Linked DNA regions of Gemmatimonas phototrophica. The protein of the gene in region 2 binds, or shares a complex with, the protein of the main gene of each other region. Links are inferred from orthologs where the notes say so. Each region holds a gene or a part of one and is shown on either strand. Other genes may lie near its edges.

The links.
Region 1: the proteins of carB (region 2) and carA are in contact, whole or in part, in a solved structure (PDB 1KEE), measured with the Escherichia coli proteins. The link is inferred for Gemmatimonas phototrophica from one-to-one orthologs.

Annotation. Positions count from the first base shown.
Region 1 is NZ_CP011454.1:2,179,905-2,194,315, forward strand. The notes cover bases 1,081-4,033. They hold carA (glutamine-hydrolyzing carbamoyl-phosphate synthase small subunit), read right to left. Parts: upstream 3,137-4,033; coding sequence 2,024-3,136; downstream 1,081-2,023. Other genes in these bases: GEMMAAP_RS09165 (molybdenum cofactor biosynthesis protein MoaE), read right to left, coding at 1,081-1,189; GEMMAAP_RS09170 (MoaD/ThiS family protein), read right to left, coding at 1,194-1,436; GEMMAAP_RS09175 (HU family DNA-binding protein), read right to left, coding at 1,567-1,974; secG (preprotein translocase subunit SecG), read right to left, coding at 3,145-3,528; tpiA (triose-phosphate isomerase), read right to left, coding at 3,661-4,033. Also shown: GTP 3',8-cyclase MoaA, read right to left, coding at 1-719; more of GEMMAAP_RS09165, read right to left, coding at 719-1,080; more of tpiA, read right to left, coding at 4,034-4,416; GEMMAAP_RS09195 (phosphoglycerate kinase), read right to left, coding at 4,444-5,640; gap (type I glyceraldehyde-3-phosphate dehydrogenase), read right to left, coding at 5,803-6,813; GEMMAAP_RS19985 (ComF family protein), read right to left, coding at 6,819-7,484; GEMMAAP_RS09210 (shikimate dehydrogenase family protein), read right to left, coding at 7,722-8,588; GEMMAAP_RS09215 (low molecular weight protein arginine phosphatase), read right to left, coding at 8,597-9,052; GEMMAAP_RS09220 (L-threonylcarbamoyladenylate synthase), read right to left, coding at 9,052-9,735; ispD (2-C-methyl-D-erythritol 4-phosphate cytidylyltransferase), read right to left, coding at 9,739-10,554; DNA repair protein RadA, read right to left, coding at 10,573-11,970; dnaB (replicative DNA helicase), read right to left, coding at 11,970-13,499; GEMMAAP_RS09240 (uracil-DNA glycosylase), read right to left, coding at 13,506-14,411. UniProt on the Escherichia coli protein: Small subunit of the glutamine-dependent carbamoyl phosphate synthetase (CPSase).
Region 2 is NZ_CP011454.1:2,424,822-2,440,140, reverse strand. What follows is about bases 175-4,035. They hold carB (carbamoyl-phosphate synthase large subunit), read left to right. Parts: upstream 175-574; coding sequence 575-3,835; downstream 3,836-4,035. Other genes in these bases: GEMMAAP_RS10330 (DapH/DapD/GlmU-related protein), read left to right, coding at 3,856-4,035; GEMMAAP_RS10340 (GDP-mannose 4,6-dehydratase), read left to right, coding at 175-591. Outside these bases: more of GEMMAAP_RS10340, read left to right, coding at 1-174; more of GEMMAAP_RS10330, read left to right, coding at 4,036-4,509; GEMMAAP_RS10325 (Gfo/Idh/MocA family protein), read left to right, coding at 4,506-5,567; GEMMAAP_RS10320 (DegT/DnrJ/EryC1/StrS family aminotransferase), read left to right, coding at 5,582-6,694; GEMMAAP_RS10315 (nucleotide sugar dehydrogenase), read left to right, coding at 6,707-8,062; GEMMAAP_RS10310 (outer membrane protein assembly factor BamD), read left to right, coding at 8,115-8,963; nadD (nicotinate (nicotinamide) nucleotide adenylyltransferase), read left to right, coding at 8,981-9,595; preprotein translocase subunit SecA, read left to right, coding at 9,658-12,984. UniProt on the Escherichia coli protein: Large subunit of the glutamine-dependent carbamoyl phosphate synthetase (CPSase).

The DNA.
Region 1 (14,411 bases), 260 kb from region 2 along the record:
GGTGCTCCCTCATAGCGATAGTACACGGCCGGCCCGTTCCCTTTGGCCGGTCCGGCGTCTGCCGCCAACGGTCCGAGCGATCGGACCCTGGTCAGCACTTCCTCGCTCGGTACGACATGGTCCCAGGTCAGCTCGCGTAATTCTCCCACGGGCATGAGCTCGATAAATCGCACATGCCATGGGAATTCTCGCGTAAGCGCGGCGAACTCCGCCAATTCATCATCGTTGATGCCGCGCATGACCACCACATTGATCTTGATGGGCGCAATACCCGCGTCCTGCGCTGCTTTGGCGGCCATCACCAGATCGAACCCAAGATCACGGCGGGCGATCTGCACGACCCGCTCGGCACGAAGCGAATCGGCGCTGATATTCACCCGATCGAGGCCGGCATCCGCCAGAGCTGACGCCATCTGGGGCAACTTCACGCCATTGGTGGAGAGCGCGATATCCTCGATTCCGTCAATCGCCTTCAGCATGCGGATGAGCGAGACGAGATCGGGGCGGATGGTTGGTTCACCGCCGGTAATCCGCAACCGTTTCAGTCCCAATGGCGCGAGCTGCCGAACAATCTCCGCGATTTCCTCGTAACGCAGGATTTCCTGCTTGGGGAGCCACGGCAACCCCTCCACCGGCATGCAATACTGACACCGGAAGTTGCACCGGTCAGTCACGGAGATGCGCAGATACTCAATGCGGCGCCCGAATTGGTCGAGCATCAGCGCGGTACCTCGAGCGGCACTTGTCCGGCGCGAGTGGGATCAACCCATGCGCGCTCACCATCCACGTAGTGCTCACGCTTCCAGATGGGTACGCGCTGCTTGAGCGACTCAATAATCTCCCGGGCCCCGTCCATCGCCGGCCCGCGGTGGGCATGTGCGGCCACGATGGCTACGCTGACCTCGCCGATGCCGAGGGTGCCGATGCGATGCTCAATGGCAACCCGCAATCCCGGGGTCCTGTCGCATACCTCACGAGCGACCGCCGCCAGCTCCGATGCCGCCATGGCTTCATAGGCCTCGTAGTCCATGCCCTGCACCGGGCGGCCGTCATTGAGATCGCGTACGGTACCGAGAAAGACCGAGAGGGCCCCGACGCCCGCAGCCTGTGCCGTACCAATCAGATGGGACACGTCGATCGGGGCGGTGACAATGGCGGCGTGGAGTACGCCGGTAGATGCAGGTGCCACGGGATCAGCCACCGGCGACGGGAGGGATGAGGGCCACTTCGTCGGCCGGATGAATAACCGTTGCCATCTGGGCGAAGGCATGGTTGACGGCGACCAACGGCTTGGCGGGAAGCCGCTCCCCGCCGGGCAATTGCCGGAGGGCCGCCACAAGGTCGGCCACGGCACAGGGTGCAGTGACGGGGACCTCAATCTGGCGGGCACCTAAGGCATCGGCATACGACGCGAACAACAAGACGGAAACGCTCATGTCAAAACAAAGATAGCGCCAAAGCGGGAATCCGGTTCCACCAAGGTCCATTCCGTTGACCATACAAAACGCCCCCAGTACCTGATTCCAGGCAACTGGAGGCGCGTTTGCGGGTCACTGCCGTACCCGCTCAGCTGTCCGAGTCGCCGTAGTCGTCGTCGTCGTCAAGCAGGTGCGCCTCGATGCCGGCAACCATGGCGCGGAGCTCCTTGCTCGGCTTGAACACCGGGACCGGGCGCGCTGACACCTCGACAGGCGACCCGGTCCGGGGGTTTCGGGCCATACGCGTCTTTCGCTGACGGATCTTGAAGGTACCGAAGCCACGGACTTCAATGTTTTTCTGCTCCTGCAGCGCCTCTTTGATGGCGTCCAAGAACGCATCAACAACGCGCGCGCAGTCTTTTTTGGAGATGGTCGGTCCGGCGGTCCGGGCAATACGAGCCGTGACGTTCTCGACCAGATCGGCTTTGGTCATGTGGCGGGCGAAAAGTTTCGGAGCAGAAACGCTGTGGGCACCAAGCAACGGCTCGGTGCCCACGAAGCGAACGTATGGCCTTAGTGCTTATCAGTCAAGCGTTTGGGCCATCTCACCCACGACGATTTCTCAAGGCTACGAGAAACTGGTCGAACAGGGGGACCGCATCGTGTGGGCCAGGAGCCGCCTCAGGGTGATACTGCACCGCAAAGATCGGGAGCCGGGTATGCCGTAGCCCTTCCACCGTGCCATCGTTGAGATTGATGTGGGTCACGGCCAGCTCCGGGGCACCATCCACCCCGTCCGGAGATCCCACGACCGCAAAACCATGGTTCTGGGAGGTGATCAGCACCTGTCCCGTGGCGAGATCCTTCACCGGCTGATTTCCACCGCGATGCCCAAACGGCATTTTGGCCGTGTGGCCACCAAAGGTCAGCCCGAGGAGCTGGTGCCCGAGGCAAATGCCGAACATCGGTACGTTCTGCTCGGCAATCTGGCGAATGGCGGCAGGCGCATACATGACGGCCGCCGGATCTCCCGGTCCGTTGGACAGGAACACGCCATCAGGGTTCATGGCGAGCACGGCATCGGCCGACGTGTCCGATGGCACGACGGTGACGCGCACCCCATGGTCCTCGAAGAGCCGCAGAATGTTGCGCTTGATCCCAAAGTCGTAGGCAACGACATGGTACGGCGCGTCCGGCTTCCCCCAGCTGTATGGCTCGCGGGTGGACACCACAGTCGCCAGATCGAGCCCTTCCATGCTGGGGCAGCTCTCGAGCACCGCGAGCGCCTCACGTGTTGGCGTTTCGCCGACGCCGATCACCCCCTTCATCACCCCGACACTGCGGAGGTGCCGGGTGAGACGACGGGTGTCTACTTCGGTAAGCACCGGAACGCTTGCCTGTTCAAGCCACTCTCGCAGGCCACCCGTGGCCCGCCAGTTGGAATAGGTCGGCGAAAGCTCGCGTACGACCACACCGGCTACCTGAGGGCGGGCGGACTCGGGATCCTCAAGATTGATCCCGTAGTTGCCAATCTGGGGAGCGGTCAGCACCACGATCTGTCCGTTGTAGGACGGATCGGTGAAGACCTCCTGATACCCGGTCATGTTCGTGGTAAAGACCACTTCGGCTACGGTCGGCAGGGTTGGCCCCACCAGTCGACCGTGAAAAAGGGTTCCATCCTCGAGGAGGAGGAACCCCTTGGGCGGCAGCGTGTGCACCGGCCGCCTTACTTCTTGTCGGGCGCCGCCGGTGTGGCCGGGGCAGCCTGCTGGGTAAGAGGAGCGGCCGGCGCTGCGGTGCCGCTGCCGGTGCTTGGCGCCGACGGCGCGGTGGCCGGAGCGGCCAGCTTATCCAGCACCGACTTCGGTGCGACCGAGCGGCTGGACATGATCTGCAGAATGAACGCCAGACCAAGGAAGATTCCGCCGCACCACCAGGACGCCTTCGTGAGCAGATTGCCGGCCTGTCGCGAACCCATGATCGAGTCCGACGAGGAGCTCGCGCCGCCGAAGCTGGCCGCAAGACCGCCGCCCTTGCCCGACTGGAGAAGGACCGCCGCCGCAAGAACGATGGCGTCGAGAATGAGCAGTGTCAGCAGAAACGTGTACATGTCGCGGAGACGGAGTGCCGTGAGGAATAAGGCCGGGGTACAACCCTAGCCTCTGAAAATCACCTGCTGCCCGCCCCAAGACAAGTGCTTGGCAGGCAGCAGGTTGGGTCAGATGGGACAGATCGCCCGGACTCAGGCCCGGACGATGCTCGCCCAACTGTCGGCGTCGAGGGAGGCTCCGCCCACCAACAGCCCGTCCACGTCGGGGGCCGCCAGAAGCTGCGAGGCGTTCCCGCGGTTTACGGATCCCCCGTAGAGAATGGGAATGCCGGCGGCCGCCTTTTCTCCTACGCGGGAAACCAGCGCCCGGCGGAGTACCCCGTGAATCTCGCTGGCGTCGTCTGGCGTGGCCGTGCGCCCCGTCCCAATCGCCCAGACCGGCTCATATGCCAGCATGATCGCGCCCACCTGCACGTCATCCAGCTCTGCAAGCCCTGCGCTCAATTGGCGTTCGACGACTTCAGCCGTCCGCCCCGCTTCTCGCTCTTCAAGTGTTTCCCCGACGCACAGCATGGGAGTGAGCCGCCCCTGGGCAATAAGTGCCATCTTCCGGGTCGTCATGGCATCGGTCTCCCCGAACACATGTCGGCGCTCAGAGTGTCCAACCAGCACCACACGCGCCCCAACATCCCGCGCCATCAGCACGGAGTTTTCACCCGTGAACGCGCCCTGCACTTCCGTGTGGACATTCTGCACACCTACCCAAACCTCCGGACGGTCACGCAGCGCATCCATGACCGTCGTCAACGTGATGGCGGAGGGAAAAAACACCAGCGTCCGTTCGTTCAGCTTTGGTACCTGCGCCAGGAAACGCTGAAAGAAGGCCTTCGCGTCCGTTGGCGTGTGATTGAGTTTCCAGTTGGCCGCGATAACGGGCTTGAGATGCATGTCGGGATCCGAGTGAATGAGCGGTGATCAGCGCGCGTCGAGCGCGCTGACCCCAGGCAAATCTTTGCCTTCCAGAAATTCCAGCGATGCGCCGCCTCCGGTGGACACGTGCGACATCTGTGATTCGAGCCCCGCCTCGGCCACTGCGGCGGCACTGTCGCCGCCGCCAATGATCGTGGTGGCGCCTTTTCCGGTGGCGATGGCCATCGCCTCAGCGACGCCGCGCGTGCCGGCATCAAATGGCGGCTTTTCGAAGACGCCCATGGGACCGTTCCAAAGCACGGTTCGCGCGCTCTCGACCAACTCGCGATACAACGCCGTGCTCTCCGGGCCGATGTCAAACATGGCCTGTCCGGCCGGGATGGCATCACGCCCGACGGCCGATGCCTGCGCACCGGCATCCATGGCCGGCGCGATCGTGGCATCGACAGGAAGGACCAGCTTATCCCCGGCACGTGAGAGCAGATCCTTCGCCATGTCGAGGCGATCAGGCTCCACCAGAGAGTTCCCCGTTTCGAAGCCCATCGCCTTGAAAAACGTGCAGGCCATGGCGCCGCCGATCAGCAGCTTGTCCACCTTCGGCAACAACGCTTCCACCACATCGATCTTCCCCGAAATCTTGGAACCGCCCAGGATGGCCACAAAGGGGCGCTCGGGATGGGCCAGCGCTCCGCCGAGGTACGCCAGCTCCTTCTCCATGAGCAGACCGGCGACGGCCGGACGACAGAACTTCGCCACCCCTGCCGTGCTGGCATGGGCGCGATGGGCCGCGCCAAACGCATCGTTCACATAAAAGTCGCCCAGCTGCGCCAACTGGTAGGACAACGCTTCGTCGTTCTTCTCTTCGCCAGAAAGAAAGCGCGTGTTCTCCAGCAGCAGCACGTCGCCGGGCGCCAGATTCTGCGTTGCCTCCACCGCCCGCTCGCCGACGGTGACGTCGAGAAAGTGCACAGGGCACGACAGCAATTGCTTGAGCCGCGCCGCGACGGGCGCGAGCGAGTACTTCGCCTCTGGCGCGCCCTTGGGGCGACCGAAATGGGCAAGGAGGACGACTGAGGCGCCTCCATCACGCAACGCGTTGATCGTCGGCAGCGCCGCCGTGACCCGGGTGTCATCGGCCACCGCTCCCTGCTCATCGAGGGGAACGTTGAAGTCGACGCGTACCAGGGCGCGTTTGCCCTGGATCTCGGCCGCGGTCAGGTCGCGAATGGTCTTGGTATTCATCGGGAGCAGTTCGGGATGGCGCGCGACCAAGATGGCCATCGCGCGCTGAGAGCAGAACCTGCACAAAGGTCGCAGCGAGAACTACCAGCTCTCGTCTGCGACCTGGGCGTACTGCTGGCGCCGCCCCAACCGGTTTCGGTCGGGGCCAACACCGGGGATAACTCAGAGACGCGAGCCAACGAAGCGGAGCAGATCGACGCAACGCGACGAGTAGCCCCATTCGTTGTCGTACCAGCCGGAGATCTTCACCATGGTGCCGTTGATCACGATGGTGCTGCCCGAGTCGAGGGTGCAGGACATCGGGTTGCCGATGTAGTCCACCGAGACCAGCGGTTCGTCGCTGTATCCCAGCACGCCTTCGAGCGTGCTCTCGGAGGCCGCCTTGAACACTGCGTTGACTTCGTCGCGGGTCACCGGGCGCTCGACAATGCAGGTCAGGTCGGTGAGCGACACGTCAGGCGTGGGCACGCGGACGGCGATACCGTCAATCTTTCCCTTGACCTCGGGAATGACCAACGAGGTCGCTTTGGCAGCTCCCGTCGTGGTGGGAATCATGGACACGGCCGCCGCGCGGGCGCGTCGCAGATCCTTGTGCGGCAGATCGAGAATGCTCTGATCGTTGGTGTAGCTGTGAATCGTGACCATCGAGCCATGCACGAAGCCGAAGTTGTCCCGGATGACCTTGACCATCGGGACGAGGCAGTTGGTCGTGCAGGACGCATTCGAGATGATATGGTGCGACGCGTTGTCGTACTTGTCGCTGTTCACCCCCATCACGATGGTGATGTCCTCATCGGTGGCCGGGGCCGAGATGATGACCTTCTTGGCGCCGCCTTCGATGTGCTTCCGCGCGTCGGACGCCTTGGTGAAGCGGCCCGTGCTCTCCAGCACGATATCCACGCCCAGATCCTTCCACGGCAACTTCGCGGGATCGCGCTCCGCGAGGATCTGGATACGATCACCGTCCACGGTAATGGCATCCGTTTCGTGGCCAACTTCGCCGTCGAACTTGCCATGCACCGAGTCATACTTGAACAGGTGCGCCAGCGTCGCGGTGTCCGTGAGATCGTTGATGGCTACGAAGTCGATGTCGGCCACGCCTTGCTGTTTCGCGGCACGAAGGACCTGGCGGCCGATACGGCCGAAGCCGTTGATGCCAACACGTATACCCATTCGAGTCAGTTCCGGGTGAAGTCTGAGTCAGGAGCGGTACGGTCGCCGGGATCTGGCGCCCGACCGAAGGTCACACAACTGATGATGCGAGCGCCGCCACGCATGAGCGCCTGGACAGCGGCGTTCACCGTCGCGGCGGTGGTAATGACATCGTCCACCAGCACCACGTGCTGGCCACGAAGTCGTTCCTGAAACTGCACTGGCACGACAAACGCCTGTGCAACGTTGCTTGCGCGCTCCGAAGGTGTCAACCGGACCTGCGATGACGTATCGCGCACACGCACCAGCACGTCGGACCAGACGGGCACGCGCCAGAACGGCGCCAACCTGCCGCCCAGCAGAGCCGCCTGATTATAGCCACGCTCGCGTTCGCGCGCGGCGGACAGCGGGATGGGAATTATGGCCGCCCGCTCCTCCCGGACATCCTGCGGCCAATCGAGACGGGCCATCCGACGTGCCATGGGGACGGCCGCACGTGTCCACCCCTGGTACTTGAGCGCGTGCACCAGATCGCCGCCGGTACCGCTATCCATGCGTGCCACCGACCGGACGGCCCGGAGCGCCGGGTCCAGCCGGGGACACCACCGACAGGGTGGAAGGGTCGTGCCAGCCCCAAGCGGCTTGGCGGCACCTGAGGGGCGCTCGCCAGGCAACGGAAGGGTCAGCGACAAGCGAGGATGCCCGCATCGGTCACAGAGCGGGTAGGAAAACGGCACCAATCTGGCCATGCAGGGAGCACAAACGATGCCATCGACATCCGGTCGATGGGGAGAACGACACAACACACACGCGCCCGGCAACAGGAAATCGAGCGCGCCATGGGCCAGTGCACGAGCCACGGGCAAGAGGCGGGACATCCGATGACCGTTCACCAGATCAGCGCTGGCGTCTACCGACTGCCGTTCCACTCACGCGCGCGGTTCGTGTGCCGGGGGCATCGCGTGGCCAAGCGATTGCCACATGGCCCCCCGCGGGGCTGGAGTATTGAACCAGCACTCGAACGCACTGGCGCCCTGCTCCACCAACATCCGCAAGCCGTCCTCTGCGCGCAGGCCACGAGCACGCGCCGCCTGTACCAGCGCGGTTCCCTCCCGGCGATACACCAGATCGAACAGAGCGCTCTGCGCTGAGAGCACGGCGACATCGAGCGGCAGCGGATCATTGACGCGCATCCCCAAAGGGGTCGCATTGATGACCAGCTGCACCGAAGACCAGTGCACCGCGTCAGAGGACGGTTGTGACACCGCCGGCACGCCGGTACGGGAACTCAGGACGTCGGCGTTGTGCACCGAACGCGCGACGACGTGTATGCGACCGTGAACGGCATCAGGTAATTCGCTGATCGCGACCAGCACGGCCGCCGCCGCGCCCCCGGCGCCCAACACCACCACGTCTCCGTGAATCCCTTCAGCGCACAGTGCCCGGATCGTTGCCTTGATCCCATCCACGTCGGTGTTGTGTCCCACAAGGGCTTGCTGCTCCCACCAAAACGTATTGACCGCCCCCGTTCGCTCCGCGCTCGCCGTACGCTGCGCGGCAGCCTCGTAGACCACTCGCTTGTGCGGCATCGTGACGTTGCCACCGGTGTTGCTCTGGAGGCACGCCTCAAGCACAAGGGGAATATCGACCGCGGTCACCTCGCGCGCGGTGTACAGCAGGTCGCGTCCCACCGCGCGCAGTGCCGCGTTCTGAAACAGCGGCGACAATGACTGCGCCACTGGCTGTCCAAGAAGGACCAGGCCGTCCGGCGGTCTCGTGGCCCGAGGTAGACGCATCGTGGTGCTCAGCCCGGGCGCTGGCCAGCCAGCTTCTCGAGAACGGAAGCGATTTCCTGTTCGAGCTCCCGATACGTGTCTCGATACACATCAAGGTCACCGCCAAACGGATCACTGACGGCACGCCCCTCGCCACCGGTAAAGGCAGTGAGCAGGAACGCTCGTCCGGCCCCGCCCATGGCTTCCGCCCGCTCCAGATGGTGCGGGCCCATGGCCAGGATGACGTCGGCGCTCGCGACAATGTCCGGAGACAGCGGTCGCGCCCGATGTCCGGTGATATCCGTGCCATGCTCGAGCGATACCAGCAACGCGCCGTCAGAGGCCGATGAATCCGGCCACGCACTCGTCCCCGCACTGCTGACCGTGATCCCGGCCAGATGGCGGTCGGCGATCATGCGTCGTGCAATCGTTTCGGCGAGTGGGCTCCGGCAGGTATTCCCGGTGCAGACAAACAGCAAATGCATCAGGTATCTCCGAGTAGGTCCGGGACAACCGCGCGCAGTTGCGACGCGGACAGGACACCAGGGCGAATGACCCGGGCGCGTCGTCCTGTACAGTCCACGACTGTGGACGGTTTGGACGGGTCAAGGCGGCCACCGTCCAGCACGTGCAGGAGCCCGCGCCGGATTTCGTCAGGCCATTGGTCAACAATCTCCGATGCTACCATCGCTGGTGGTATCCCGGGACGGTTCGCACTGGTGCTGGTAATAGGTTCACCGTATGCCTGTAGCAGTCGTTGCAGCCCCGGGTGAGGGGTAAAGCGCACAGCGACTCCGCCTTCAGGACCGCGAAGCCGAGCCGGAACCCGCCCCTCGCCGCCCCGCAACACCAGTGTCAGCGGACCGGGCCAGAAGCGGGCCGCGAGATCGGCGCCATACGTGGGCAGATGCAGATCAAGCCGTGCAATCTGCTGCGGGTTGCCAATCAGCAGCAAAAACGGCTTGCCTGGCGGCCGGCCCTTCATGCGCACCAAGGCTTCCACTGATTCGTGATCCACCGCCGTACCAAAACCGTACACCGTCTCCGTGGGATAGGCGAGCACACGCCGCACACTCAGGTGGTGGATGGTCTCTCGAAGCGCCGCTTCAATTTCCACTGGCGACCAGAACGGCACCGTCATCTGCCCCGACTGCCCCTGATGCGGCACGTGCTACTCCACCAGGAGGCTGAGGGCATCGGCGCGCGCAAAGTCCGCCTCCTCGGTGATCTTCATGCCGCGCTCACTCCCACGGACCACGACCACCGGAAAGCCCAGTCGTTCGCACAGCGCCGCATCATCAGTGGCCCCGATGCTATCGCGACGGGCCGCCACGTGCGCCTCTTCGAGCATGACGCGCGGGAAGGCCTGCGGCGTTTGCGCGCGCCACAAATGGGTCCGGTCAACCGTGCGTACGATGCGCCCGTGCTCATCGACTTCCTTGAGCGTGTCAACGACCGGTAATGCCGCCACCGCGCCGTGGCCCTTGCGCGCCTCCGCTATCACCCGATCGATCGTGGCATCCGTGACCAATGGCCGCGCGGCATCGTGCACGACGGCAACCGTGACCTCCTCCGGCAGATCCTCGAGCCCGTTGACGACGCTCTCGTGGCGTTCCCGCCCACCCACGGACACGAGTAATCGATCCACGTCACACTGAAAGAGCCAGGGTGGCGGATCGGCGGCGTATGCCTTGGGTAACACCACGACCACAACGGCCACGTCAGTGCGCGCCATGAACGCCTGCACACTGTGCAACAACGCCGGTTTGCCGGAGACCCACCGGAACTGCTTCAGTTCGGTGCTACCCGTACGGGAGCCAGAGCCCCCCGCCACGATCACGACGCCCACATCGCGGACGACCGTAGGGTCGGTGCGCCCGCTTTCCCCCCGCGAGGCAATGACCGGCGGCGGGATGATACGACGAGGTGATGATAAGGGGGGCACGCCGTGCGTGTCGGCCTCCCCGTCAGATACGTGGTCACTCATGGGCCACTCCAGAAAGGTTCACGCGGCATCCTTGCCGACCGTGCGTTGCAACACCTCGGTCAGCGTACGCACCCCGATCAACCGCATGTCGCCGGGCGCCCGGCGTGGCAACGCCCGATCCGACAGGTACGCCGTGGTCATGCCGAGCTTGGCGGCTTCGGCCAGGCGGCGTTCCACCTGCGACACCGGTCGCACCTCGCCGCCGAGACCGAGCTCCCCCAGAAAGATGGCCTGTGCCGGCAATGGGCGATCCACCACACTCGAGGCAAGCGCCGCGACAATGGCGAGATCAACACTGGGCTCCTGCACACGCATGCCACCAACGATGTTGCAGAAGACATCGAGTTGCGCGCACGAGAACCCGCCGCGCTTGTCGAGCACGGCGAGCAACAGGGCGAGACGCCGCGAATCGATGCCGTTGGCCACGCGTTGCGGCGTACCAAAGCCGGCTTTCGCGGCCAACGCCTGCACTTCCACCAACACGGGACGGGTGCCTTCCATGAGCGCACAGACGGCGCTGCCACTGGCAACATCCCGTCTGTCGCCAAGGAAGAGCGCCGACGGGTTCTCCACCGGGATCAGTCCGGCGCCCACCATGCGAAACACCCCTATCTCATCGACACTGCCGAAGCGATTCTTCGTCGCGCGCAACACCCGGTGGTCGAGGGTCCCATCGCCTTCGAAATACAACACCGTGTCCACGATGTGCTCGAGCGTTTTGGGACCGGCAATGCCGCCGCCTTTGGTCACATGCCCGATGACGAACACCGTGGTGCTCGTATCCTTGGCAAAGCGCATGAGACGGGCGGCACACTCCCGCACCTGCCCCACATTGCCCGGTGCGCCCTCGAGCAGTTCCGTGTGCACGGTTTGGATCGAATCGATGATCAGGCAGTTCACCTTGCGCCCGTTGCCGACCGGCTGCGCCGCGGTCGCCAAGATGGTTTCGAGCGACGTTTCCGTAAGCAGCGAGACGGCACTCGCATCTTCGGCCAGTCGATCTGCCCGCAGTCGCACCTGCAACGCGCTCTCTTCGCCGGATACATACAACGTGGGCTGTCCCGCTGCTTCCAATCGCGCGGCGACTTGCAGCAGCAGGGTGCTCTTGCCTATACCAGGCTCGCCGCCGACCAGCACCATGCTTCCGGGAACAATGCCGCCGCCCAGCACGAAGTCGAATTCGTCGAGCCCCGTGCGCCACCGTGGCGTGTCAGAGGATGTGACCGTCCCCAACGCCACCGTTGCGCCGGCCACACCACCAGCCGCACGCGCCGCCGTGCGCTTGCTCGTGGGTGCGGCCGCCACAACTTCTTCGGCCAGCGTATTCCACGCGCCACAGCTGTCGCATTTCCCTGCCCACTTGGGATACTGCGCACCACACTCCGTGCACGCGTACACGGTCTTCGCTTTGGCCATCAGAACGGGGTACCGCTGAAGTCGTCGTTCCCCCCACCCTTCACGAGCCTGGGCCCGCCAAAGCCGCCGCCACCGCCACCGTACTCGGGCGGCGCTTCGCGCGCCGAGAAGTTGTCGAAGCGCGTGTATTGCTTGTGGTAGAACAGACGCGCACTGCCAATGGGGCCGTTACGCTGCTTGCCGATGATGATCTCGGCGCGTCCTTCGATGGACGGATCTTTGAGTCGGCCATTCTCATCGCGTTCGGCGTACACTTCCTGTCGGAAGATGAACATGATGACGTCGGCGTCCTGCTCAATGGCGCCCGACTCACGAAGATCCGAGAGCTGCGGCCGACCTTTGTCATCGCCGGTACGCTGTTCCGGGGCACGCGAGAGCTGCGACAGCGCCACGACGGGCACGCTGAGTTCCTTGGCCAACGCCTTGAGACCGCGCGAAATCTGCGAGACTTCCTGCTGACGATTCTCCACACCGGCCGGCCCGCTCATGAGCTGCAGGTAGTCCACGATGATGAGCCCAAGGTCGTGTTCCGCCTTGAGGCGTCGCGCTTTGGCGCGCATATCGAGCAGCGTGATACCCGGCGTGTCGTCGATGAAAATGGGTGCATGGCTCAGGATACCAGCGGCCTGCGCCAGACGTGGCATCGATTCGTCGAGCGCCCTACCACCTTTACGCAGCGCCTGGGCGTCAATGAGCGCTTCCGCCGCCAGCATACGTTGGACGAGCGATTCCTTGCTCATTTCGAGCGAGAAGAAAGCAACGGGCACCTTGGCGGTAATCGCGGCGTGCTGCGCGATATTGAGCGTGAAGGCCGTCTTGCCCATGGAGGGGCGCGCCGCCACGATGACCAGATCGGCCGGCTGCAACCCTGACGTCATGTGATCGAGTTCGGTGAAGCCAGTCGGCACCCCGGTGATCGCCTGATCACGCTGGGCCAGCAGCTCCAGCTTCTCCATGGCAGGCCACAGCAGCTCCTTGATGCGCGAGAAGCCTCCCTTCTCCTTGCTTTGGCCCAGCGCGAAGATGCGGGACTCTGCACTGTCGAGCAGATCGCCGGCGGTGATCCGCCCCTCGAAGGCTTCCTGCACGACTTCAGTGCTGACTTCAATCAGTCGGCGCAGCAGCGCCTTTTCCTTCACGATCTTTGCATGGTACTCCACGTTTGCCACCGTGGGCACCGCATCCAACAGGAATGCGAGGTACTCGCGTCCGCCGGCGTGCTCCAGCTCCCCGCGCCGTTCGAGTTCATCGGCGAGCGTGAGCCAGTCCACGACGCTGCCGCGTTCCGTGATGGCCAACATGGCCCGGAACAGGCGACGGTGTCCCTCGCGATAGAACATGGAGTCATCCACGTGCTCGCCGGCGCGCAGAATGGCATCGGCGTCGAGCAGCATGGCGCCCAGGACGGCCTGCTCGGCTTCTTCCGACCAGGGCGGGCGACGCTCCTTGTACGGATCCCGCGCGGTGGTGGGGGCGGTCGGCAGCGGTGAGCCGCCAGCGCCCGGAGAGGTCACAGCAAGACTGGTCATGTCACGTTACTCCGCACCACTGCTGGTGGCGCGCGCAGCATCAAGAATACGACGGGCGAGTTTCACATCTTCCCACGTGGGGCGCTTCCAGGATTCATTCCGCAACAACGCCGCCGGATGATACGTCACGATGAGCGGGACCCCCTGGAAGCGGTGTACCTTGCCGCGCAGCGCACCGATGCCCGTGGTGGTCTGCAACAGCGTCTGTGCCGCGAATCGGCCCAGCGCGAGGATGACCTTCGGTCGCACCAGCTCGATCTGTCGCAGCAAATACGGCTGACAGGCCTGCACTTCGTCGGGCAAGGGGTCGCGATTCCCCGGTGGACGATGCTTCAGCACGTTGCAGATGTACACGTCGTCGCGTGACAGCTGAATGGCGCTGAGGATTTTCGTGAGCAGCTGCCCGGCTTCGCCGACAAACGGCCGTCCCTGCTCATCCTCGTTGGCGCCCGGTGCCTCTCCTACACAGAGGAACTCCGCCTGCGGGTTGCCTTCGCCCGGCACCGCGTGCCTGGCCCCTTTATGCAGACCGCACGCGGTACAGGCGGCGACGTGCTGCACAACGTCCTGCAGCGTTGGCAACGACGCGACGTGCGGCGAGAACTCTGCCACATGCAAGCGCCCAGCTTCCAGCCCGGCCGGAATACCCAGGGCATCAAGCCAGGGGGGGAGCGTCACCTGCACACTGGCAGCGGGGATCCTCGGTGCGTCCGCGGCTTCCGCCGCGGCAACCGGTGGCTTGCGCGACCCGTCGGTGTTTGCCGTCGGTACCGGTGGTACCGCCGGGGTAGCGCCAGGTCGGAGCGCCCCGGCGTTACGTAGCGTAGCGCGCCAGTCCGTGCTGACCTGGTCATCGAAGCGCCGCTCCGGAACGGGAGGCGCCGGCGCCATTGGCGGTACCGCTTTTGGCGC
Region 2 (15,319 bases):
GGGAGCGCGGAGCAGTACGGGCGCGATGCCTCGCACGTCATGCCGTTGGCCGAACAGGCCATACAGGTCCCGCGAACCGTCTACGCCGCCACCAAGGCCGCGCAGGAGGTCCTCGCGCTGCAGGCGTGGCGTGCCTCAGGGCTGCGCGTGATTGTGGCGCGCAGCTTCAATCACAGCGGCGCAGGGCAGCCACCCCGCTTTCTCCTCCCTGCGCTGGTGCAGCGGGCGCGGGCATTGGCGACCGCCCCCGCCGGTACGCCCATGCCGGTGGGCAATCGTTCGCCCGTTCGCGATTTCCTGCATGTCAGTGACGTCGTGGCTGGGTATATTTCCCTCTGTCAGCGGGGTATGCCCGGCGAGGCGTACAACGTGGCCAGTGGCACCGGATGGTCGGTGCAGCAGATTCTCGAGAAGGTGCTGGCCCGCACAGGATCGCGCGCCGTGCCTACCGAGGATCCAACGCTGGTGCGACCAGTAGACGTCCCCGTCTTGATCGGGGATCCGCGAAAGCTGCAGCACGCCACCGCGTGGCGAGCGCAGCGATCACTCGACGACATCATCGAAGACCTTATCCATGCCGCGACGTTCTGACCTGCACCGGATTCTCGTGATCGGCTCCGGGCCGATCGTGATCGGGCAGGCTGCCGAGTTTGATTATTCCGGGACGCAGGCCACCAAGGCCCTGCGCGAGGAAGGCTATGAAGTCATCCTGGTGAACTCCAATCCGGCGACCATCATGACCGATCCGGAGTTCGCCGATCGGACTTATGTGGAGCCGGTCACTGCGGAGTTCGTCGAAAAGGTGATCGCCAAGGAACGTCCTGACGCGGTCCTGCCGACCATGGGTGGGCAAACCGCGCTTAACGTGGCGCTCGCGCTCTACGACAGCGGTGTGCTCGACAAGTACGGCTGTCAGCTCATCGGCGCCAACGCTCGCGCCATCCGCGTGGCGGAAGATCGGAAGTTGTTTGCCGAGGCGATGGAGAAGATCGGCCTGAAGTGCCCCACGGGGACCACGGTCACGTCCATCGATGAAGCCATGGCCGCGGTGGAGCATACGGGCTTTCCCGCCATCATCCGCCCGTCCTTCACGCTCGGCGGCACCGGTGGCGGCATTGCGTATAATCGTGAGGAATTCGATACCATGGTGCGCCGTGGGCTCGATCTTTCTCCGGTGCACTCCGTGCTCATCGAACGGTCGCTGCTCGGTTGGAAGGAGTTCGAACTCGAGGTCATGCGCGATTGCGCGGACAACGTCGTGATCGTCTGCTCCATTGAGAATCTCGATCCGATGGGTGTCCACACGGGCGACTCCATCACGGTCGCGCCGGCCATGACGCTGACCGATCGCGAGTATCAGGTGATGCGCGATGCCGCGGTCGCAATCATTCGCGAGATCGGCGTGGACGCCGGCGGGTGCAACGTGCAGTTCGCCGTGAATCCGAGGGATGGCGAACTCATTGTCATCGAGATGAATCCGCGCGTCTCACGGTCGTCGGCCCTGGCCTCCAAGGCCACCGGCTTCCCCATCGCGCGTATCGGCGCCAAGCTGGCGGTTGGGTATACGCTCGACGAAGTCCCCAACGACATTACGAAGACCACACCGGCCAGCTTCGAACCGGTGCTCGACTACGTCATCGTGAAGTGCCCACGGTTTGCCTTCGAGAAGTTCGTCTCCAGCGATCCGGGGCTCACCACGCAGATGAAGTCTGTGGGCGAGTCCATGGCCATTGGACGCACGTTCAAAGAGGCGTTCCAGAAGGCTTTGCGTGCGCTCGAGACCGGGCGGAGTGGGTGGACGGTTGGCGAGCGTCTCGTTGATGACCGCCTTACGGAAGGCTCAAAGGAAGAACTGCGCGGAGCACTCCGGCGGCCAACCCCCGAGCGCATCTTCCAGCTCAAGCGCGCCATGCTGCTTGGCATGAGCACGGCCGAACTGTATGAAATTTCGGGCGTGGATCCGTGGTTCCTCGCGCAGATGCAGGAACTCATCGACGCCGAATCGTGGTATCAGGCGCAGCCGGAGGTCGATGCCGAGGCCATGCGCCGCATGAAGCGTATGGGCTTCTCCGACCGGCAACTCGCCACGCTACGTGGCCAGACCGAAACCGAAGCGCGAACGCAGCGGTGGGCCTTGGGCGTGCGCCCGGCGTACAAGATGATCGATACCTGCGCCGGCGAGTTCCCGTCGAGCACGCCGTATCTCTACGGCAACTACGATGAGGAAAGCGAAGCGGAGACCGCCGGCAAGAAGAAGGTGGTCATCCTCGGCTCCGGCCCCAATCGTATCGGACAAGGTGTCGAGTTCGACTACTGCTGTGTGCGCGCCGTCTTGGCGCTGCGCGCGCAGGGCTATGAGACCATCATGGTCAACTCGAACCCTGAAACCGTCTCCACCGATTTTGACATCTCCGACAAGTTGTACTTCGAGCCGCTCACGCTCGAAGACGTACTGGAGATTGTGCAGCGCGAGAATCCGGAGGGGGTCATCGTGCAGTTGGGCGGTCAGACGCCGCTCAAGCTTACGCGGCCACTGGAAGCGGCTGGTGTGCGCATCCTGGGGACGTCGCCAGATGCCATCGATGCGGCCGAGGATCGTCGCCGCTTTGAAGTCATCGCGCGTGAGTTGGGTATTGAACAGCCGGCGAACGGGACGGCGACCAGCGTCGATGAGGCCGTTGCCATCGCCAAGAACATCGGTTTCCCGGTACTGGTGCGCCCCTCGTACGTGTTGGGTGGTCGCGCCATGGAAATCGTGCATGATGAAACCTCGTTACGCGACTACTTCGAGCGTGCCGCACGCGTGTCGGAAGATCGACCCGTGCTCGTGGATCGATTCCTCGAAGACGCGTTCGAAGCCGACGTGGACGCCCTGTCTGACGGGACCAACGTCGTGATCGGTGCCGTCATGGAGCACATCGAAAGTGCCGGTATTCACTCCGGCGACTCGGCGTGCATTCTCCCGCCGTATCTCATCCCGCCCGCGGCTGTCGATCAGATGAAGGCGCATACGGTGGCCTTCGCCCGCAAGTTGGGCGTGGTGGGCCTGATCAATGTGCAGTACGCGTACAAGGACGGTACCGTCTACGTCATTGAGGTCAATCCGCGCGCCTCACGTACGGCACCGTTTGTATCCAAGGCCATCGGTGTTTCCTTGCCGTCCGTCGCGGCGCGGCTGATGCTGGGGGAGACCCTCGCGGAGATTGGATTTACGGAAGAGATCATTCCGCCATATACGAGTGTGAAGGAAGCCGTCTTCCCCTTCAACAAGTTCCGCGAGTTTGATCCGGTGCTCAGCCCCGAGATGCGGTCAACCGGTGAAGTCATGGGGATCGACGAGGACTTCGGGATGGCCTTTCTCAAGTCGCAGATCGCGGCGGACAATGCGCTGCCACACGATGGCGCGGTGTTCTTCACGGTCAACGATGGCGACAAGCCGACCGCGGCCAAATTGGCGGCCCGCTTCCATGAGTTCGGCTTCAGTGTGTTTGCCACCAGTGGCACTGCGGCCTTTTTCCGGGAGCACGGCGTGCCGGTCACGTCCGTCCTGAAGGTGCACGAGGGACGGCCGCACGGCGTGGACATGATTCTCAACGGCGAAATTCAGTTGCTCGTGAATACGCCATTGGGGAAGCACGCCCAGGTTGATGATGAACGGCTGCGTCAGGCGGCCATCTCCAATCGCGTGCCGTATACCACCACACTGACGGCGGCCAGTGCGGCCGTCGAGGCCATTGCGGCGCGCCGCACTCGGGAGCCCGGCGTTCGTTCGCTACAGGAGTGGCATGAACTTCTCCGGATTTCGCAGGCCGCCAAGGCGGCCGTGGTCGCGTGAGCGCGGCAGCTATTCCGGGGATGATTGCCCAGGCGGGCGAAGGACACGTTGGGCCAGGGGTTACGCTTGGTGCGGGTGCCCTGGTCCACGAATCCGCGTACGTGGACGATGGAGCCGTCATTGGTGACGGCTCCCGGATCTGGCATTTCTGCCATGTGAACGGTGGGGCCCGCATTGGCGCACGCTGTTCTCTTGGCCAGAACGTGGTGGTCATGAATGGCGTGACCGTTGGCGACAATGCCAAGATCCAAAACAATGTGTCGTTGTACGAAGGGGTGGAGTTGGAAGACGATGTGTTCTGCGGCCCGTCCATGGTCTTTACCAACGTCTACAATCCACGCAGTGCGGTTTCCCGAAAGAACGAATACCGGCGTACGCTCGTGAAGCGCGGGGCCAGCATCGGCGCCAACGCCACCATCGTCTGCGGCAGCACGGTGGGGCGGTACGCGTTCATCGCCGCGGGGGCCGTCGTCAATCGTGATGTGCCCGATTACGCGCTGGTCGCAGGTGTCCCCGCGAAACGTATTGGCTGGATGTCTGAAGCCGGCTTTCGCCTCGAAGTGGTGGCGCCTGCTGCGGATTCCACTTCGTCTGAACAATTGCGCTGCACCGGGTCCGGCGCGCTCTATGAGCGCCGTGGCGACGTGGTGACGCGTGTCGAGGAGAACGCGTGACAGGACAGCACATTCCGGAAGGGCGGCCCATTCGAGTGGCGCTGGTGGGCTGTGGCCGCATCAGCAAGAATCACTTTGATGCGATCGCGCGTATCCCCGAGCTGCAATTGGTCTCGGTGTGCGATATCGTGGCCGAGCGGGCGGAGCAGGCGGGCAGCGCGGCCGGTGTGCCATGGTTTACCAGCTACGAGAAGATGCTCGCCGATGTGCCGAGCGATGCGGTTGTGGTGGCCACGCCCAGTGGGCTGCATCCGCAGCATGGCATCACGGCGGCGAAGGCGGGACGTCATGTCATCAGCGAGAAGCCCATGGCCATTTCGCTGGCCGCCGCCGATGCGCTGGTGCAGGCGTGCGATGACCATCACGTGCATCTTTTCGTCGTCAAGCAGAACCGTCTCAATCCGCCCATCGTGCTGCTCAAGCGCGCGATTGATAACGGGCGGTTCGGGCGCATCTACATGGCCAACTGCACGGTGCGCTGGACGCGGCCGCAGGAGTATTACGATCAGGCGCCGTGGCGTGGCACCTGGGAGTTTGACGGGGGCGCGTTCATGAATCAGGCCTCCCATTACGTCGACCTCGTGCAGTGGCTCGTGGGCCCCGTGGAGAGCGTCATGGCCAAAACCGCAACGCTGGCCCGTCGCATTGAGGCCGAGGACTCCGGCGTGGCGGTACTCAAGTTCCGGTCGGGCGCCATCGGGACCATTGAAGTCACGATGCTCACCTTCCCCAAGAATCTTGAAGGCTCGATCACGATTCTTGGAGAGAAAGGCACCGTGAAGATCGGGGGCACGGCGGTCAACAAGGTGGAACACTGGCAGTTCGCCGACTACGACGACGATGACAAGTTGGTCGAACAGTCGAACACGAACCCGCCCAGTGTGTATGGATTCGGACACGAAGGCTACTATCGAAACGTGGTGGCGGTGCTGCGCGGTCGCGCCACGCCGGATACGGACGGTCGAGCCGGTCGCAAATCGCTCGAGCTCATTCTCGGCATCTACGAGTCAGCGAAGACAGGGCGCGATGTGCCCCTGCCGCTGCGCGTGAACATCTGATTGGCAGGGTTCCCATGGCCGTACCACTTCTCGATCTCAAAGCCCAGCACGCGACCATCCGCGACGACGTCGTCGCCGCACTCATGGCGGTCGTCGATCAGCAGGCCTTCATCCTGGGCGATCCGGTTGGGCAGCTGGAGTGCAGCGTGGCCGGACTGTCCCAGGTCAAGTTCGCCATCGGCTGCGCCAACGGTACGGACGCCATCCTGCTGGCCTTGCGGGCATTGGGGGTCGGTCAGGGCGATGAGGTGATCACCACACCGTTCACCTTTTTCGCTACCGGAGGCGCCATTCATAACGCGGGCGCCCGTCCGGTGTTCGTGGATATCGATCCGCGCACCTACAACATCGAGCCCGCCAATGTCACGCCGGCCATCACGGCCCGGACGAAGGCGGTCATTGCGGTCGATTTGTTCGGGCAAATGGCGGCCATTGAGCAGGTGAAGGCCGCCGCCAAGGGGCTCCCCGTTATCGAGGACGCGGCCCAGTCCATCGGGGCCAGCCGAATGGTTGATGGGCGGAAGGTCATGGCCGGGGAGGCCGCCGCCATTGGCACCTTCAGCTTCTTCCCCTCGAAGAATCTGGGCGGGTATGGCGACGGCGGCATGATGGTCACGCAGGATGAGGGGCTCTTTGAGGCGCTCATGAAGCTGCGGACCCATGGAAGCCGTCGCACGTACTACCACGAAATCGTTGGATACAACAGCCGCCTTGATGCCCTGCAGGCCGCCGTACTGCGCGCCAAGCTGCCCCATCTGGAGTCGTGGAGTGCCGCCCGTCGCCGTAATGCGTCCTATTACGACGCGGCCTTCGCGGATGTCCCCGAAGTGGGAACGCCATTCGTCGATCCGGCCAACACCTCGATCTACAACCAGTACACCATTCGTGTGGGTCAGCGGGACGCGCTACAGGCTCACCTTAAAGAACAGGGAATTGGGTCCAACGTGTACTATCCCTTACCGCTGCATCTGCAGCCGTGCTTTGCCTATCTCGGCTATAACGAGGGGCAGTGTCCGGAAGCCGAGCGCGCGGCGCGGGAAGTCCTGTCGCTCCCGGTGTTCCCCGAACTCACCACCGCACAGCTGGACGAGGTCATCGCTGCTGTGCGAGGCTTCTTCGGCCGTTAAGAGTCCACTGAAATGACTGACACAGTATCCATGAAGGACCAGCTGCTCACCCGGATCTCGGATCGCTCCGCCGTCATCGGGGTGATCGGCCTCGGCTACGTGGGCCTCCCGCTGGCCATGGAATTCGTGCAGGCGGGCTTTACGGTCATTGGCTACGACGTGAGTCAGCGGGTGGTGGACCTGCTCATGGCCGGGCAGTCGCACATTCAGGATATTGCCGGCGACACGGTGCAGGCGGCGGTGGCGCAGGGGCGGTTTGTGGCCACGACGCAGGAAGATCGGCTGCGGGAGTGCGAGGCCATCTCCATTGCGGTGCCCACGCCGCTCTCCAAGACGCGGGACCCGGACATGGCCTTTGTGCTGAGCGCGGCGGACGCGATCGCGCGGCAGGCCCATCCGGGGCTGTGCGTGGTGCTGGAGAGCACCACGTACCCGGGCACCACGCGGGAACTGCTGCAGCCCCGCCTGGAAGCCCAGGGGCTCACGGTGGGGCGCGACATCTTCGTGGCGTTCAGCCCCGAGCGGGTCGACCCGGGCAACCCGGTCTACCACACCAAGAACACTCCCAAGGTGGTGGGCGGCATTACGCCGGCCTGTGTGGAGGTGGCCACGGCGCTATACCAGAGCTGCATCGACACCGTGGTGCCGGTCAGCTCGCCGGAAGCGGCGGAGCTGGTGAAGCTGCTGGAAAACACCTTCCGGGCCGTGAATATCGGGCTGGTGAACGAAATCGCGATTGTGTGTGACAAACTGGGGGTGAACGTCTGGGAAGTCATCGACGCCGCTGCCACCAAGCCCTTCGGGTTCATGAAGTTCACCCCGGGCCCCGGCATTGGCGGGCACTGCATTCCGCTCGACCCCCACTATCTCGCCTGGAAGATGCGCACGCTGAACTACAAGACGCGCTTCATCGACCTCGCCAGCGAGATCAATTCGCACATGCCGGAGTGGGTGGTCCAGAAGGTGGCAGATGCGCTCAACGAGGTGCGGAAGGCCGTACGCGGGAGCCGTCTCCTGGTCCTTGGCGTGGCCTACAAGCGCGATATTGATGATGTGCGGGAAAGCCCGGCCCTCGACGTGATTCGGCTGCTGGAAGAGCGTGGAGCCCACGTAGAGTTCCACGATCCGTTCGTGCACGAGTTCCGCGAGGACGGGCATGTCCGGAAGGGGGTGGAGCTCAGCGATGAGATGTTGCGCTGGGCTGACGCGGTCGTGGTCATCACCGATCACAAGGCGGTGGACTACCAGCGGGTCGTGGATCACGCTACCCTCGTAGTGGATACGCGGAACGTCACGGCCGGACTGGCCGCGGGACGGGCGCGTATCATTCCGTTGGCCTCCGGGCCGGCGTCGCGCGCTGTTTCCTGATCGTTCCTGCCGTCGCGAACCTGCGCCGCATTCCCCGGGTACCTACTGCCGCATGAGTCATCTTCCGAACCGCGTTGAATTCCGCTTGCTGGTGCTGCTCGCTGTCGCGACAGCACTGGCAGGGTGTGGGCGCGGGTTCCAGCCACGCGACTTCGCGACCCCCGAGGCGCTCTTCCAAGCCTCGCTGCTCGAGTTTCAGCAGAAGAAGTGGGATAACGCGCAACTCGGATTTGAGCGGCTCACCAGTGATCTGTCGTCCCGTGATCCGCTTTTGGCGCCGGCCTTCTTCTATCTCGCCCTCACGCACGAGCGCAAGCAGGAATACCTGCTGGCCGCCCAGGCGTTTGAGCGGGTGACCGATGGCTTCCCCGACGACACGCTGGCGCCCACGGCTATGCTGGGCACCGGTCGCGCCTACCAGTCGCTCTGGCGGCGGCCGTCACTCGACCCGGAACAGGGGCAGAAGGCGGCCTCCATTCTTCGGGCGCTCTTGTCGTCGTATCCCGATGCCAAGGAAACCGAAGACGCCAAGCGGCGCATCACCCAGCTTGAGGAGTGGTTCGCGCAAAAGGACTACCTCACGGCCGTGCACTATATCAAAGTGCGGCCGGTGGTCGATGGCGCGATCATTTACCTGAAGGACATTGTCACGACGTACCCCACGACCAAGGCCGCACGCCTGTCGTGGCTCCGCCTCCATGAGCTGTACACCAAGATCCGCTGGAAGGAAGATGCCGCGGAAACGTGCTCAGCCATGTGGAAGGCGTATCCTGGAGATGCGGACGTCAAGGTGGCCTGTGGAGTGGCCGCCACTGATACGGCGACCGCTACCAGGGTGCCGCCTGAGGCCGTGACGTCGCCGGTGGCGTATGCCAGACCGGCGCCTCGCGTGTCCCGATAATCCACCACCCCGCGTCCGTGCGCATCGGCCTGTTTGGCGGCAGCTTTGACCCGCCGCATGTGGGCCATCTACTCATCGCACAGGATGCCATTGATGCGCTGCAGCTGGATCTCCTCCTGGTGATCCCGGCCGCGCAGCAACCGCTCAAAGGGGCCGGGCAGACGGACGCCGCGCATCGGCTGGCCATGGTCCGCGCCTGCTTTGAGGGAGTTCCCAAGGTGGTGGTGGACCCCGTGGAAATCACGCGGGGCGGGTTATCTTACATGGTTGACACCGTGGAGAATGTGCGAGAGCGTTGGCCGCTCGCCGAACTTCACCTCTTGGTTGGGAGCGACGTGGTTCCCACGTTCTCCCGCTGGAAGGAACCGGAACGGTTGCTTGGTCTGGTACGACTGGTCGTACTCTATCGGGACACTGCCGGGGCCGTCCCGCCTCACCCGGAGATTCACGGCGGTGTGCGCGCGCAAGGGCTCGCCACGCGCCGGGTGGATGTGTCGTCAACCGAAATCAGGGCACGGGTACGGGACCATCGCTCCATTCGGGGCTTTGTGTCGGAGTCCGTGGCGTCGTATATCGCATCCACCGGGTTGTATCTCGAGAATTCCCGGATGCCGGAGCGCGCGGAGACCTGAACGCCGGAAGGCGTCCGGGCGCCGCGAGACGGTGTCCTCGTCTTTCTGGTAAAGAGGTCCGCATGCTGAAGGGTTTGATCAGTAAGGTGTTTGGAACGCGACACGAGCGCGAGCGGAAGCGTGTCCAGCCAATCCTCGATGAGATTCACCAGATCGAAGCGCGATTGGCCACGTTGTCGGACGCCGAGATCCAGGGGCAGACCGCGAAGTTCCGTGGTATCCTGGCCGAACGGACCGGGCCCATTGACGCCCGCATCCAGGAGCTCAAGGCGGCCAAGCACGACACCGCCGATGCCGCCGAGCGGGAGCGCATCGATGGCGAATTGCAGGGGGCGGACGGGCGCGGCGGCGTGGAAGCCGAACTTCGCACCGCCATCGCCGAAACGCTGGACGAACTGCTTCCCGAAGCGTTTGCCACGGTGCGCGAAGCCTGCCGCCGACTCAAGGGATCGCCGGTGTCGGTCATCGGTCACGAGATCACCTGGGATATGGTCCCGTACGATGTGCAGCTCATCGGGGGCATTCAGTTGCACCTGGGCCGCATCGCCGAAATGGCCACGGGTGAAGGCAAGACGCTGGTGGCCACGCTGCCGCTGTACCTCAATGCCCTCCCTGGTCGGGGTTCGCACCTGGTCACGGTCAACAACTACCTGGCCCGCCGCGACTCGCAGTGGATGGGGCACCTCTACACCTGGCTGGGGCTGACCGTTGGCTGTCTCGACGACACCGAGCCCGGGTCGTGGGAACGGCGTGCGGTCTATGCCGCCGACATCACATACGGGACCAACAACGAATTCGGGTTTGATTACCTGCGCGACAACATGGTCGTGTCATTGGAGCAGCGGGTGCAGCGTCCGCACATTTTCGCGCTCGTGGACGAGGTGGACTCGGTCCTGATTGACGAAGCCCGGACGCCGCTCATCATCTCGGGACCGGTGGGCAACGAGAGTGATGGACAGTATGCGGAGTTCAACACCTCGGTCGAGCGCCTGGTACGCAAGCAGAACGAACTGGTGAATCAGCTCGTGGCCGATGGCGAGCGGGCTCTTGAAGCCAAGGACACCGATACTGCGGCGCTCGAGTTCTACAAGGCGCAGATGGGTGGCCCGAAGAACAAGCGGCTCATGAAGGTGCTCCAGGAGCCGGGCGTGAAGCAGCTGGTGCAGCGCGTTGAGCTCGATGTCATTGCCGACAAGAAGCTCCCCGTGAGCAAGCGGTCCTTCAAGGACATGGAGGACAACCTCCTGTTCGTGCTCGACGAGAAGGGACACACGGTGCACCTCACGGAGAAGGGGCTGGATTGGCTCTCGCCCGATCACCCGGACACCTTCGTGCTCCCCGATATCGCGCTGTTGATCGGGCAGATCGATCGCGACATGGACCTCTCTGCCGCGGAGCGTCTCGAGCGCCGCAACACCGTGGAGCGGGAGTACGCCACCAAGAGCGAGCGACTGAACATCATTCATCAGCTGCTGCGGGCGCATGCCTTGTACGAGAAAGACGTCAACTACGTCGTGCAGGACGGGCAGGTGTTGATCGTGGATGAATTCACCGGCCGCACCATGCCGGGACGTCGCTGGAGCGAGGGGTTGCACCAGGCGGTGGAAGCCAAGGAACGGGTGCAGGTGAAGGGGGAAACGCAGACCCTCGCCACCATCACCATCCAGAACTACTTCCGCATGTACGAGAAGCTGGCCGGCATGACCGGTACCGCGGAAACGGAAGAGGCGGAGTTCCACACCATTTACGGGCTGGAAGTGTCGGTGATCCCGACCAACCGTCCCATTCAGCGCGATGACCGGCAGGATCTGGTCTTCAAGACACGGCGCGAAAAGTACAACGCCATCGTCGAGGAAACTCGGCGCTTGCATGAGCTGGGGTTCCCGGTACTGGTCGGAACCGCCAGCGTGGAGGCGTCGGAAACGCTGTCACGACTCATGACACGCGCTGGCATGAAGCACGCCGTGCTGAACGCCAAGTATCACCAGCGCGAAGCGGAGATTGTCTCGGAGGCGGGACGCCCAGGCGCCATCATGATCGCCACCAACATGGCGGGCCGTGGAACGGACATCAAACTGTCCGAAGGGGTCCGGGAGGCGAAGGCGTCCCGCATCACCGATCCTGATGGCAAGGAGATCGATATCACCGAAATCGGTGGCCTGCACATTGTGGGTTCCGAACGGCATGAATCGCGGCGCATCGACCGGCAGTTGCGCGGACGCTCCGGACGTCAGGGCGATCCGGGAGCCTCGCAGTTCTTCCTGTCACTCGAAGATGATTTGATGCGGCTCTTCGGGTCGGAGCGCATTGCCAAACTGATGGATCGCATGGGAGCGCAGGACGGTGAGGTGTTGACGCACCCGCTCATTACGCGGTCCATCGAGCAGGCACAGAAGCGCGTGGAGTTGCAGAACTTTCAGTCGCGCAAGCGGCTGCTGGAGTATGACGACGTCATGAACCAGCAGCGTGAGGTTATCTACTCGCTGCGTGCGTTTGCGCTGGAGGGTGGAGAGGAGCTCAAGGGCGAAGCCATCAAGATGCTTGAGCGCGGCGTACAGCGGCGTGTGGAGCAGGCGCTGGCCACGTTCGACAAGCAGGAGGATTGGGACTTCGAGTACGTGCAGCAGGATCTGCTGATGCATTACATGCTGCAGGTCCCGGCGTTCGCGGAGCATCCGCCGGCAACGCTCGAGGAAGCGCAGGCGCTGGCGGTGGAGGCCGTGCATGCGGCATTCGCGCTCAAGGTGGAGAGTCTCAATCAGGTGACGGACGAATCCGGCAACGGCTTCGCGGATCGTCTGTTGTCGCTGGTGACGCTCAATGTGATCGACGAGAAGTGGAAGGATCACCTCTACGATCTCGATCAGTTGCGCGCCTCCATTCACTATCGGTCCTGGGGCCAGAAAGATCCGCTCGTCGAATACAAGCAGGATGCGTACACGATGTTCGTGGACCTCATGCACGATGTGGCGAACTCGTTCACCGAGCGGTTCCTCAAGGCGCAGCTGGTGTTTGAGCCGTCGCCCACGGAGGCGTTCGAGCCGCCGCCAATGCCGGCGGAGTTCATGCGGGAGGAGGTGGGGCGCCCCACGAAGCGGTTCAACGCGTTGGGGATCCTCGAGGATATCCCGCTCGACGAGCTCATGGCGGTGGAGCAGGGGGAGGCGGACGAGGACGACATTATTGACGCCGACCAGGGCGAGCACGACGCGCCGGTTCGGACGGTGGCGCACAGCGTCCCCCAGGTGGTTGGTGCGGGCCCCGTGCGCTCGCTGGGGGAGGCGGCGGGCGCCGGGTTGCCGGCGGGATGGGAACAGACGCCGCGCAACAATGCCTGTCCGTGCGGGTCCGGGAAGAAGTTCAAGAAGTGTCACGGGGCGCACTTGTAGGATGTGCACTCGTTCCGGGGGCAGGTGACCGGAGACACGGGAGGAAACGGCGGGCCGCTTCGCAGAGGAGCGGCCCGCCGTGTTTGGTACGGGGGGCGTTGGGATTGAGACAATCGCGGGGAAAGTTGTGACCCCCTGTTGACATCGCCATCCCAATGTGCTTTAATCCCCGACCCGCCTACAGCGTCGCGGTTGTTGTGCACTCGCTCAGCGAGTCCGGCACCGGCAAGACGGTTGTGGCAGGGGGTCTGATGAGTGGTACTGATTCAGGCCGTCGCTCGCTGGGTTTCGCGAGTGCGAGTGCGCTCCCCGCGCGCCGATCCTTCGATCTTCAAAAAAGATCAAAATAGTGATCGCGAGAGGGGTTGACGCCAAGCAAACACAAGGTTATTAATTGGATCTGCCGCCGAAACGGTGGCACGCCAAAAAGATGTAAGTCAAACGGAAAAAACAAACAGCCCCCGGGGGGGATCCGAAGATCTCCCCACGGGGGCTGCTCAAGGGTGCCGGCGACGGCCTACTCTCCCGCGAGCTCTCGCCCGGAGTACCATCGGCGCTATCAGGCTTAACGACCGTGTTCGGGATGGGAACGGGTGTGGCCCTGACGCTCTAGTCGCCAGCGAATCGTGCACGCAAGTGTTGCGCGGATTCGACAAACGGGGTGGTGTGATCGTAGGGGATCGGTCGCCTTTCGGGCGAGGCCGATCCATGACAAGCGTGTGCTCTGCGGAATTCCTGTGCCCCACTTGGGAAACCCCAAGGGGGTAAGTCAAGCCACACGGGCGATTAGGACAGCTGCGCTCGGAACGTCTCGCGACGCTTCCACGTGCTGCCTATCGACGGAGTCGTCTCCTCCGGCCCTTCAGGGAGCTCAAGGCTCCAGGGAGAATTCATCTTGGGGGGCGCTTCCCACTTAGATGCGTTCAGCGGTTATCGCCACCGATCATCGCTACCCGGCGGTGCCACTGGCGTGACAGCCGGGACACGAGCGGATCGTCCGACTCGGTCCTCTCGTACTAAAGTCCGCTCCCCTCAATTCTCCAACGCCCACGACGGATACAGACCGAACTGTCTCACGACGTTCTGAACCCAGCTCATGTGCCACTTTAACCGGCGAACAGCCGGACCCTTGGGACCTTCTCCAGCCCCAGGATGTGACAAGCCGACATCGAGGTGCCAAACCGCGCCGTCGATATGAACTCTCGGGCGCGATAAGCCTGTTATCCCCAGCGTACCTTTTATCCGTTGCGCGATAGCCGATCCACACCGGGCTACCGGATCACTACGGCCGACTTTCGTCTCGGCTCGACCCGTCGGTCTCGCCGTCAGGCTGGCTTCTGCCGTTACACTCTATAAGCGCGATTACCGACCGCGCTGAGCCAACCTTCGCGCGCCTCCGTTACTCTTTCGGAGGCGACCGCCCCAGTCAAACTGCCCACCTGCCACGGTCCCGGATCGGGTTTGCCGACCGCGGTGAGGCGTTCACACAGCACAGGGTGGTATTTCACTGATGCCTCCCCGAAAGCTAGCGCCTCCGGCTCAACGGCTCCCACCTATGCTACACAGTCCTATGCAAACGCCAATGACAAGCTACAGTAAAGGTGCATGGGGTCTTTTTGTCCTGTCGCGGGGACTCGGAATCCTCACCGAGACTGCTATTTCGCCGAGCGCGTGGTCGAGACAGTGCCCAAGTCGTTACGCCATTCGTGCAGGTCGGAACTTACCCGACAAGGAATTTCGCTACCTTAGGACCGTTATAGTTACGGCCGCCGTTTACCGGGGCTTCGGCTCAAAGCTTCGGGCTTGCGCCCTAACCTCTCCCCTTAACCTTCCGGCACCGGGCAGGCGTCAGTGCGTATACGGCGCCTTACGCGGCTTGGCACGCACCTGTGTTTTTGCTAAACAGTCGCTTGGGCCGATTCTCTGCGGCCTGCTCGAGCGACCAGCGCGAAGCTGGCTACCAAAGCAGGCATCCCTTCTTCCGAAGTTACGGGATCATTATGCCGAGTTCCTTGACCACGTTTCACTCGTTCACCTGAGGCTACTCGCCTTGCCCACCTGTGTCGGTTTGCGGTACGGACATCTCATACCCTCCCCAGTCCGCTTTTCTTGCCTGCTGACTCCACACGACTTGGCTCGGAGTTGCCCCCTTGCCTCGTACTCAGGTCTCGGCTTGCGCCTACGCCCTTGAACGACCATCCACAAAGTCGCTCGCGCTTCGTTCCAGGGTCCCGGACTGCTTCAACGGATATAAGATGGGGCCGGAATCTTGACCGGCTATCCATCGACTACGCCTCTGGGGCCTCGCCTTAGGGTCCGCCTCACCCTGCGCTGA